Regions from separate parts of the Actinomadura sp. genome, predicted to be linked through region 1. Evidence: predicted binding sites of a transcription regulator. Region 1 holds the regulator's gene; the other holds the start of a gene.
The links. Region 1 encodes HrcA, which represses chaperone genes, less so after heat shock. Its sites were predicted from a motif close to TTGGCACTCTCNNNNNGAGAGTGCCAA; they were not measured.
Positions count from the first base shown of each region.

Region 2: the regulator HrcA is predicted to act here: its motif matches at 3,287-3,313, upstream of groL (chaperonin GroEL).

Region 1 covers NZ_JBIQHY010000194.1:191-4,702, reverse strand. The annotation lists gene ACIWVC_RS33700 (hypothetical protein) at 1-661, shown strand, start outside; gene ACIWVC_RS33695 (16S rRNA (uracil(1498)-N(3))-methyltransferase) at 748-1,479, opposite strand; gene dnaJ (molecular chaperone DnaJ) at 1,555-2,691, opposite strand; gene hrcA (heat-inducible transcriptional repressor HrcA) at 2,693-3,706, opposite strand; partial or broken gene ACIWVC_RS33680 (DUF3097 domain-containing protein) at 3,912-4,512, shown strand, end outside.
Region 2 covers NZ_JBIQHY010000064.1:1,375-5,886, reverse strand. The annotation lists gene ACIWVC_RS21080 (cation diffusion facilitator family transporter) at 1-346, shown strand, start outside; SAM riboswitch class I at 462-603, shown strand; gene thrC (threonine synthase) at 620-1,864, shown strand; gene ACIWVC_RS21070 (MoaD/ThiS family protein) at 1,879-2,154, shown strand; gene ACIWVC_RS21065 (hypothetical protein) at 2,373-2,822, shown strand; gene groL (chaperonin GroEL) at 3,443-4,512, shown strand, end outside.

The DNA of each region.
Region 1 (4,512 bases):
GATCCTCCGCCGCGCCCTGCACGCGGAGGCGGACTCGGTCAACCCCGCGGGCGACGGGCTGGAGCGCATCCGGGCCCGCATAGCCGACGGCCAGAGCCGCCGGTTCGGTCTCGGACGGTTCCTCGGCCCCGCCCGGTTCGGGTTGGACCGGTTCACCGTCGGCTGGGCGCGGCCCGTGCTCGCCGTGGCCGCCGCCGTCCTGATCGCCGCGCTCGGCGTGACGGCCCCGCAGACCATGAGCCTCATCCAGCAGACGGTCGGCAACAACGGGCCCGCGGACGGCGGGGGGAACGACACCGGCAGGGACCGCACCGACGCCCAGGGCAACCCGCAGTTCCCCGACCCGTCGTCGCCGGGGGCCAGCGCGTCCGGCTCCCCGTCGGCCTCGCCGACGACGAGCCCCAGCTCCTCGCCGGGCCTGTCGTCGTGCCGCATCCCGCAGCCGGGCGCCGCGTCCGCCTCGCCCGGCACGACCGCCACGCCGACCCCGGCGGCCACGCCGTGCCCGAGCGAGACGCCGACCACGCCGGCGACCACGCCGCCGCCGTCGACGCCGACCGCGCCGCCGACCTCCGGCAAGCCCACCGACACTCCGACGCAGACGCCGACGAGCGAACCGGCGGGCACGACGGAGCAGGGCGCCGCGGCCACGACGCCCTGACGGCCGGCACGTTCTGACCGCCGGCGCGCCCTGACGGCCCGCGTGCTCTGACGGCCCGCGTGCTCTGACGGCCCGCGGCAGGGGCTTCACCAGCGTCCGGTGGCGGCCAGCAGCACGCTGGCCGCCGCCACCCCGGCCGTCGACGTGCGCAGCACGGTCGGGCCGAGCCTGGCCGGGCGTCCGCCCGCCGAGGCGAACCGGTCCAGCTCCGCGTCCGTGATCCCGCCTTCGGGGCCGACCACGAGGACGATGTCGCCGTCCCGGGGCGGCTCGGCGGCGCTCAGCGGCGCCTCCGCCTCCTCGTGCAGCACGAGGGCCAGGGACGCCCCGGCGACCCGCGCGGCGACGTCCTCGGTGGACGCCAGATCCGGCACGTCGGGGAGCCTGCTGCGGCGCGCCTGCTTGGCGGCCTCCCGCGCGGTCGTGCGCCAGCGTCCGAGGGCTTTCTCGCGGCGTTCGGGACGCCACCGGGTGACGCAGCGGTCCGCCGCCCACGGCACGATCACGTCCACGCCGACCTCGGTCATGGCCTCGACGGCCAGTTCGCCCCGGTCGCCCTTCGGCAGCGCCTGGACGACCACGATGCGCGGCGCCGGGGGCGGCTGCCGGTGCCGCGCCCGCACGTCCAGCGTGAGGGACGCGCGGTCGGCGGCGGTGACGACGCACTCGGCCAGCAGCCCGGCGCCGTCGGTCAGGTCGACGCGCTCACCGGGCCGCAGCCGCCGCACGGCCGCCGCGTGCCTGCCCTCGGGGCCGTCCAGGACGACCGTGCCGCGCTCCAGCGCGTCCGTCCCGGTGAGGAACACCGGCGGGCTCATATGGGTCCTCCCCCGGGGTCACCCGCGCTCCGAGTCGCCGCGGAGGCCCTCCCGGTATGCCTCCGCCACGGCCCTTCAGTGCTGGTTGAAGACGTCCTTGATGCGGGAGAACACGCCGCTGCGCTGCCCGGGGGCGAACCTGCCGGGCGGGCGCTCCTCGCCGCGCAGGGCCGCGAGGCGGCGCAGCAGCTCCTCCTGCTCCTCGTCCAGCCGGGTCGGCGTCTCCACGTTCACGTGGATCATCAGGTCGCCGCGGCCGCTCTCGTTGAGGTGCCGGACGCCCCGGTTGTACAGCGTGATGACCTGCCCCGACTGCGTGCCGGGCTTGATGTCGACGCTCTCGGCCGCGTCCAGCGTCTCGATCGTCACGCTGGTGCCGAGCGCCGCCGCGGTCATCGGGATCTCGACCGTGCAGTGCAGGTCGTCGCCCTCCCGCTCGAAGATCGGGTGCGGCTTCTCCACGATCTCCAGGAACAGGTCGCCGGGCGGGCCGCCGCCCGGGCCGACCTCGCCCTCGCCGGCGAGCTGGATGTGGATGCCGTTCTCCACCCCGGCCGGGATCTTGACCTTGACGGTGCGCCGGGTGCGGACGCGGCCGTCGCCGGAGCACTCGGTGCACGGGTTGCGGATCACCGACCCGAACCCGCCGCACGCCGGGCACGGCCGCGCCGTCATGACCTGGCCGAGGAACGAGCGCTGCACCTGCTGCACCTCGCCGCGGCCGTGGCAGGTCTCGCACGTCTCCGGGTGGGTGCCGGGCGCGCAGCCCGACCCCTCGCAGGTGGCGCAGGTCACCGCGGTGTCGATGGACAGCTCGCGGGTCGTGCCGAACGCGGTCTCGGCGAGGTCGAGCTCGACCCGCAGCGTCGCGTTCCGGCCGCGCCGCGCCCGCGACCGCGGGCCGCGCGAGGTCGCCGTCCCGAAGAACGCGTCCATGATGTCGCTGAACGGGAACCCGGCGCCGCCGAACCCTCCGGCGCCCGCGCCGCCCCCGGAGGCGAACGGGTCCGCGCCGAGGTCGTACATCTCGCGCTTCTTGGGGTCGGAGAGCACCTCGTACGCCTGGGTGATCTCCTTGAACTTCTCCTGGGTCTCCGGATCCGGGTTGACGTCCGGGTGGAGCTCGCGCGCGAGCCGGCGGTAGGCCTTCTTCACCTCGTCGGCGCTGGCGTCGCGCCGGACGCCCAGTGTCGCGTAGTAGTCGTTCGCCACCTTACGACCCCGCCAGGATCTGTCCCACGTAGCGTGCCACTGCCCGTACCGCTCCCATCGTGCTGGGGTAATCCATGCGTGTAGGCCCGAGCACTCCAAGCCGGGCCAAGGTGAGGTCGCCCACCCCGTAGTCCGCGGCGACGACCGAGGTCGATCTGAGGCCCAGGTCGGGGTTCTCGGTGCCGATCCGCACCGTAACTGTAGAGGAGTCTCCGGTCTCGCCGAGCAGCCGCATGAGGACGACCTGCTCCTCAAGCGCCACCAGCACCTCCCGCAGGCTCTGCGAGAAGTCCACGGCGGCGAGGTTGGCGGCGCCGGCGAAGACGATCTTCTCCTCGTGCTTCTCGACGAGCGTCTCCAGCAGGACGGACAGCACCGCGGCCGCCGCCGGCCGGTCGTCCGGCCCCACCTTCTCGGGGAGGTCGGCCACCGCCGCCGGCACGTCGCCGAGGCCGAGCCCGTCCAGGCATGTATTGAGCAACGCCCGCAGGTGCCCGATCGATTCCTCGGAGACCGGGCCCGGCGTCTCGATGACGCGCTGCTCCACCCGCCCGGTGTTGGTGATCAGGACGAGCAGCAGCCGCCCCTCGGCGACCTGGACCAGCTCGACGTGCCGCACCGACGAGCGCGTCAGCGACGGGTACTGCACGACGGCGACCTGCCGGGTGAGCTGCGCGAGCAGCCGCACCGTGCGGCTGACGACGTCGTCGAGGTCGTAGGCGCCGGACAGGAACGTCTCGATCGCGCGCCGCTCGGCGACCGACAGCGGCTTGATCGTGGACAGCCGGTCGACGAACAGCCGGTAGCCCTTGTCGGTGGGCACGCGCCCGGCGCTGGTGTGCGGCTGGGTGATGTAGCCCTGCTCCTCGAGCACCGCCATGTCGTTGCGGATGGTCGCCGGCGACACTCCCAGGTTGTGCCGCTCCGCCAGGGCCTTCGACCCCACCGGCTCGTTAGTGGAGACGAAGTCCTCGACGATGGCGCGCAGGACTGCGAGTTTACGGTCGTCCAGCACGGCGTCACCTCCCTCGTCCGGCCGGCCTCCCCGCCGCTGGCACTCCTTACTCCTGAGTGCCAAGTGTACGGCCCCGAAAGCCTGATCGGAGTGCTCGCGCACTCCCGTACGGCTGCGTGATCCTATCCGCATCGGGCGCGGACGCCACGCCGGGGGACGAGGGGCGACGCCGCACGGCGCCCGAGCCGGGTTAATGTGCGGACCCGTGCGCAGCAAGGACTACGGAAACGACGTGCTCGCCGGCGACTGGCGCAGACCGCGCAAGGGCCGGATCCCCGAGGTCCCCGCCGAACCGGGGCTGGTCGCGGAGGATCCGGACAGCGGGTTCTGCGGCGCCGTCGTCGGCTGCGACAAGTTCGGCGTCACCCTGGAGGACCGGTTCGGCAAGCGCCGCGTCTTCCCGCTCACCAAGTCCGGCTTCCTGATCGACGGCGAGCCGGTCACGCTCGTGCGGCCGTCCGCCGCGCCCAAGGGCCCGGCCCGTTCGGCGTCCGGCTCAGTCGCCGTCCAGGGGCTGCGCGCCCAGGTGGCCAAGGAGAGCCGCATCTATGTGGAGGGCGTCCACGACGCCGAGCTGGTCGAGAAGATCTGGGGCCACGACCTGCGCGTCGAAGGCGTCGTCGTGGAGTACCTCGAAGGCGTCGACGACCTGCCCGCCATCGTCGAGGAGTTCGGCCCGGACGAGGACCGCCGCCTCGGCGTCCTCGTCGACCACCTGGTGGAGGGGTCCAAGGAGTCCCGGATCGCCGCGCAGGTCTCGTCACCGCACGTCCTCGTCACCGGGCACCCGTTCATCGACATCTGGG
Region 2 (4,512 bases), on a different contig from region 1:
CGTCCTCATCGGGGTGCTGCTCGCCGGGCTGGCGCTGCTGATCGGGCGGGAGAGCACCGTCCTGCTCATCGGGCGGGCGGCCGACCCGGAGGCGCAGCGCGAGATCCGCGCGGAGATCCTCGGCGCGCCCGGCGTGACCGGCGTGGACGAGCTGCTCACCATGCACTTCGGGCCCGAGCAGCTGCTCGTCGCCGCCAAGGTCCACTTCTCCGACGCCATCAGCGCCGACCAGGCCGAGGACGTCGCGGGGGAGATCGACCGGCGGCTCCGGGAGCGGCTCCCCATCGTCCGGCACGTGTTCCTCGACCCGACCCAGCGCTTCGTGCGCAAGGAGTCGCCCGCGTGATCAAGACCTCGGCCGGGTAATGTCTCACTCGGTGGACCTACCTGTCTGGCATCCGGTCAGTTCATGTAAAGTCACGCATACGAGCCAAAGCGCTCGTAGTCGAACAACTGAATACCGCTCATCCAGAGGGGTGGAGGGACCGGCCCTGTGAAGCCCCGGCAACCACCCGGCTGAGGCGCGCTCGCGATCCTGCGAGGCCGGCCGGGAGATGGTGCCAACTCCGGCCTGCGACCAAGGTGGCGCAGGAAAGATGGGGAGAAAGGCCTCGCTTTCATGGCACTCACGCCTGCCACAGACCTCGGACCGGCTACCGCCCTCGTCTGCCGCGAATGCGGCTCCACCCGCGACCTCGGGCCCTTCTACGCCTGCGAGGAGTGTTTCGGCCCCCTGGAGATCGCCTACGACTTCGGGGGCGTCACCAGGGAGTCCATCGAGTCCGGGCCGCGCAACATCTGGCGGTACCGGGGGCTGCTGCCCGTCCCGTCCAACGTCGCGGACACGCCCAACACCGAGCCCGGCCTGACCCGCCTCGTCCGCGCCGACAACCTCGCGGAGAGCCTCGGGCTGCAGAGCCTGTGGGTGAAGGACGACAGCGGCAACCCGACCCACTCGTTCAAGGACCGCGTCGTCGCCGTCGCGCTCGCCGCCGCCCGCGAACTCGGCTTCAAGGTGCTGGCCTGCCCGTCCACCGGCAACCTCGCCAACGCGGTCGCCGCCGCCGCGGCCCGCGCCGGGATCCGCAGCGCCGTGTTCGTCCCGTCGAACCTCGAAGCCCAGAAGATCATCACGACGGCCGTGTACGGCGGGACGTTCGTGACCGTCGACGGCAACTACGACGACGTCAACCGGCTCGCCTCCGAGATCGCCGGCGAGCAGGACGACTGGGCGTTCGTGAACGTCAACGTCCGCCCCTACTACGCGGAGGGCTCCAAGACGCTCGGCTACGAGATCGCCGAGCAGCTCGGCTGGCGGCTCCCGGACCAGATCGTCGTCCCGGTCGCGTCCGGCTCCCAGCTCACCAAGATCGACAAGGCGTTCCAAGAGCTGATCAAGCTCGGCCTGGTCGAGGACCGGCCGTACCGCGTGTTCGGCGCCCAGGCCGCCGGCTGCGGCCCGGTCGCCGCCGCGTTCAAGGCCGGGCACGACGTGGTCCGCCCGGTGAAGCCCGACACGATCGCCAAGTCCCTCGCCATCGGCAACCCCGCCGACGGCCCCTACGTCCTGGACATCGCCCGCCGCACGAACGGCGCCGTCGAGGACGTCACCGACGCCGAGGTCGTCGAGGGCATCCGCCTCCTCGCCCGGACCGAGGGGATCTTCGGCGAGACCGCCGGCGGCGTCACCGTCGCCACCCTCCGCAAGCTGATCGGCGCGGGCACCCTCGACCCGTCCGCCGAGACCGTGATCATCAACTCCGGGGACGGCCTGAAGACCCTGGACGCCGTCTCCCCGGTCGTCGCACCGTCCGCGAACATCGTCCCGTCCCTGGAGGCGTTCCGCGCCGCCGGCCTCGCCTGAGAAAAGGAGCATCCATGAGCGTTTCCGTGCGCATCCCGACGATCCTGCGGACCTACACCGGCGGCGAGTCCGAGGTGAAGGCCGAGGGCGCCACCCTGCGCGCCGTCGTCGCCGACCTGGAGACGAACTACAGCGGTATCTCCGCCCGCATCCTGGACGACGCGGGCAAGATCCGCCGCTTCGTGAACGTCTACGTCGGCGACGAGGACGTCCGCTTCGCCGACGGCCTCGACACCCCCACCCCTGACGGCGCCCAGATCTCCATCATCCCCGCCGTCGCCGGCGGCTGACGCCCGCGGTGGCCCGGCCGACCCGCGGCCGGGCCACCGACGCACCGTCCCGAACGCCGTCCCCGCCATTTCACTCATCCGGAACCGCTGATTCCGCACGGCGACTCATTGTCAGGCCGTCCCCCTTCGGGAATCATTGCGGTCGATCCCGTAACAGTCGTCGACGCTACCGGCAATAAGCATGGGGTTACGGGCGCGGACTGCCGGAGGAGGGCGAGATGAGTGCTCCCGGGGACTGGGCGATCGGCTGGCTCCTTGTGTGGGGCGTGGCCGTCGGATTTCTGTGGCTCCCGCGTCGGTACAGCTCATGGGTGGTGCGCATAGCGGGAACGAGCTTTGTCCGTGCCGGCCTCTTCACGCTGGCGGTGCACCTGGTGGGTGCTCTGCTGTTCATTTCCGCGACATTTCTCATCGACGACCTGCTCGTGACGGATTCCCCGACGTGGCCTGCCGCCGTCCTGTTCGTGCTGGCGGGCATGGTCTATTCACCGTTCGTGGGCATGGGGTTGCACGTACGGAACCTGGACCCGGTCGGGGACATCCGGCTAGCCCTCAAAGAAGCCGGTGCGACGCTCGGGCAGGAACGGGCGGTTGCCTGGACGGGCGGACTGCTGGCGTTCTTCGGGATGACGGCCATTTTTCTCGCCACGCTGGCCCTTTTCGGATGACTGACGCCGCCGACATCGGCCCCACCGCCGACAATCTCCGCGAAGCCGGTGGACAGCGTGACGATTGAAGGGCGCGCATGGTGCGAGTCGCCCGCAACTCCGTCCTGACCACTGGCCGGCTCGCCACGCCGCTCGCTCGATGGCCGTCTGTGCGCTCCCTGCATCGTGGGCGACGGAGTGATCGTTGAGCGGCTCGCGTTGATGACGCGCTGGGCTCCTCTTACCTTTGATTGTGGGACGTCCGGAACAGACCGTCGCTCGGCGCCCCAAGCCGGTGCACGTGTTCGCGATCGCTGCGCGGATGGATGCGGACGATCACGCACCGTGGGGTGCGGCGACACGCCTGCGAGGTTCCCGGAGTGGTTTCGCCGCAGGTGGGAAGGGGTCTGGGCAGGTAGGCGACGCTTCCGCCGGCGAGGATGTGTGGCGCTTGCACTCGGCAGGGTAGAGTGCTAAACAAACGGTTGGCACTCTGCTGTGGAGAGTGACAACTTCACAGTCTGGGTCGGGGCGATGAGGCCTCACTCCGGCGGCGGAATGGCAGTCGTCGGCGGGGGCCGTCCGTCGCGGGCGTCGGCTCGATCCGTCTAAGCCACCTTGTTCCGGGAGGACTGGAGCCTATGGCTGCAAAGATGATCGCGTTCGACGAGGAGGCCCGCCGCGGTCTCGAGCGCGGCATGAACCAGCTGGCCGATGCCGTAAAAGTGACCCTTGGTCCGAAGGGTCGCAACGTCGTGCTGGAGAAGAAGTGGGGCGCTCCCACGATCACCAACGACGGTGTGTCGATCGCCAAGGAGATCGAGCTCGAGGACGCGTGGGAGAAGATCGGCGCGGAGCTCGTCAAGGAGGTCGCGAAGAAGACCGACGACGTCGCCGGTGACGGCACCACCACCGCGACCGTGCTGGCCCAGGCGCTGGTGCGCGAGGGCCTGCGGAACGTGGCGGCGGGCGCGAACCCGATGTCCCTGAAGCGGGGCATCGAGGCCGCGGTCGAGCGCGTCAGCGAGGAGCTCTCCAAGCTGGCCAAGGACGTGGAGACCAAGGAGCAGATCGCCTCCACGGCGTCCATCTCCGCGGGCGACCCGCAGATCGGCGAGATGATCGCCGAGGCGATGGACAAGGTCGGCAAGGAAGGCGTCATCACGGTCGAGGAGAGCCAGACCTTCGGTCTGGAGCTCGAGCTCACCGAGGGGATGCGCTTCGACAAGGGCTACATCTCGCACTACTTCGTGACCGACCCCGAGCGGATGGAGGCGGTCCTCGAGGACCCGTACATCCTGATCGTTCAGGGCAAGGCTTCGGCCAACAAGGACCTGCTGCCCGTCCTCGAGGGCGTCATGCAGTCCGGCAAGCCGCTGCTGATCATCGCGGAGGACGTCGAGGGCGAGGCCCTGGCCACCCTGGTCGTCAACAAGATCCGCGGCATCTTCAAGTCCGTGGCCGTGAAGGCGCCGGGCTTCGGCGACCGCCGCAAGGCCATGCTGGGCGACATCGCCACGCTGACCGGCGGCCAGGTCATCAGCGAGGACGTGGGTCTCAAGCTGGAGAACACCACGACCGACATGCTGGGCCGTGCCCGCAAGGTCGTCGTCACCAAGGACGAGACCACCATCGTGGACGGCGCCGGTGACGCCAACGAGATCGCCGGCCGGGTCAACCAGATCCGCACCGAGATCGACAACACCGACTC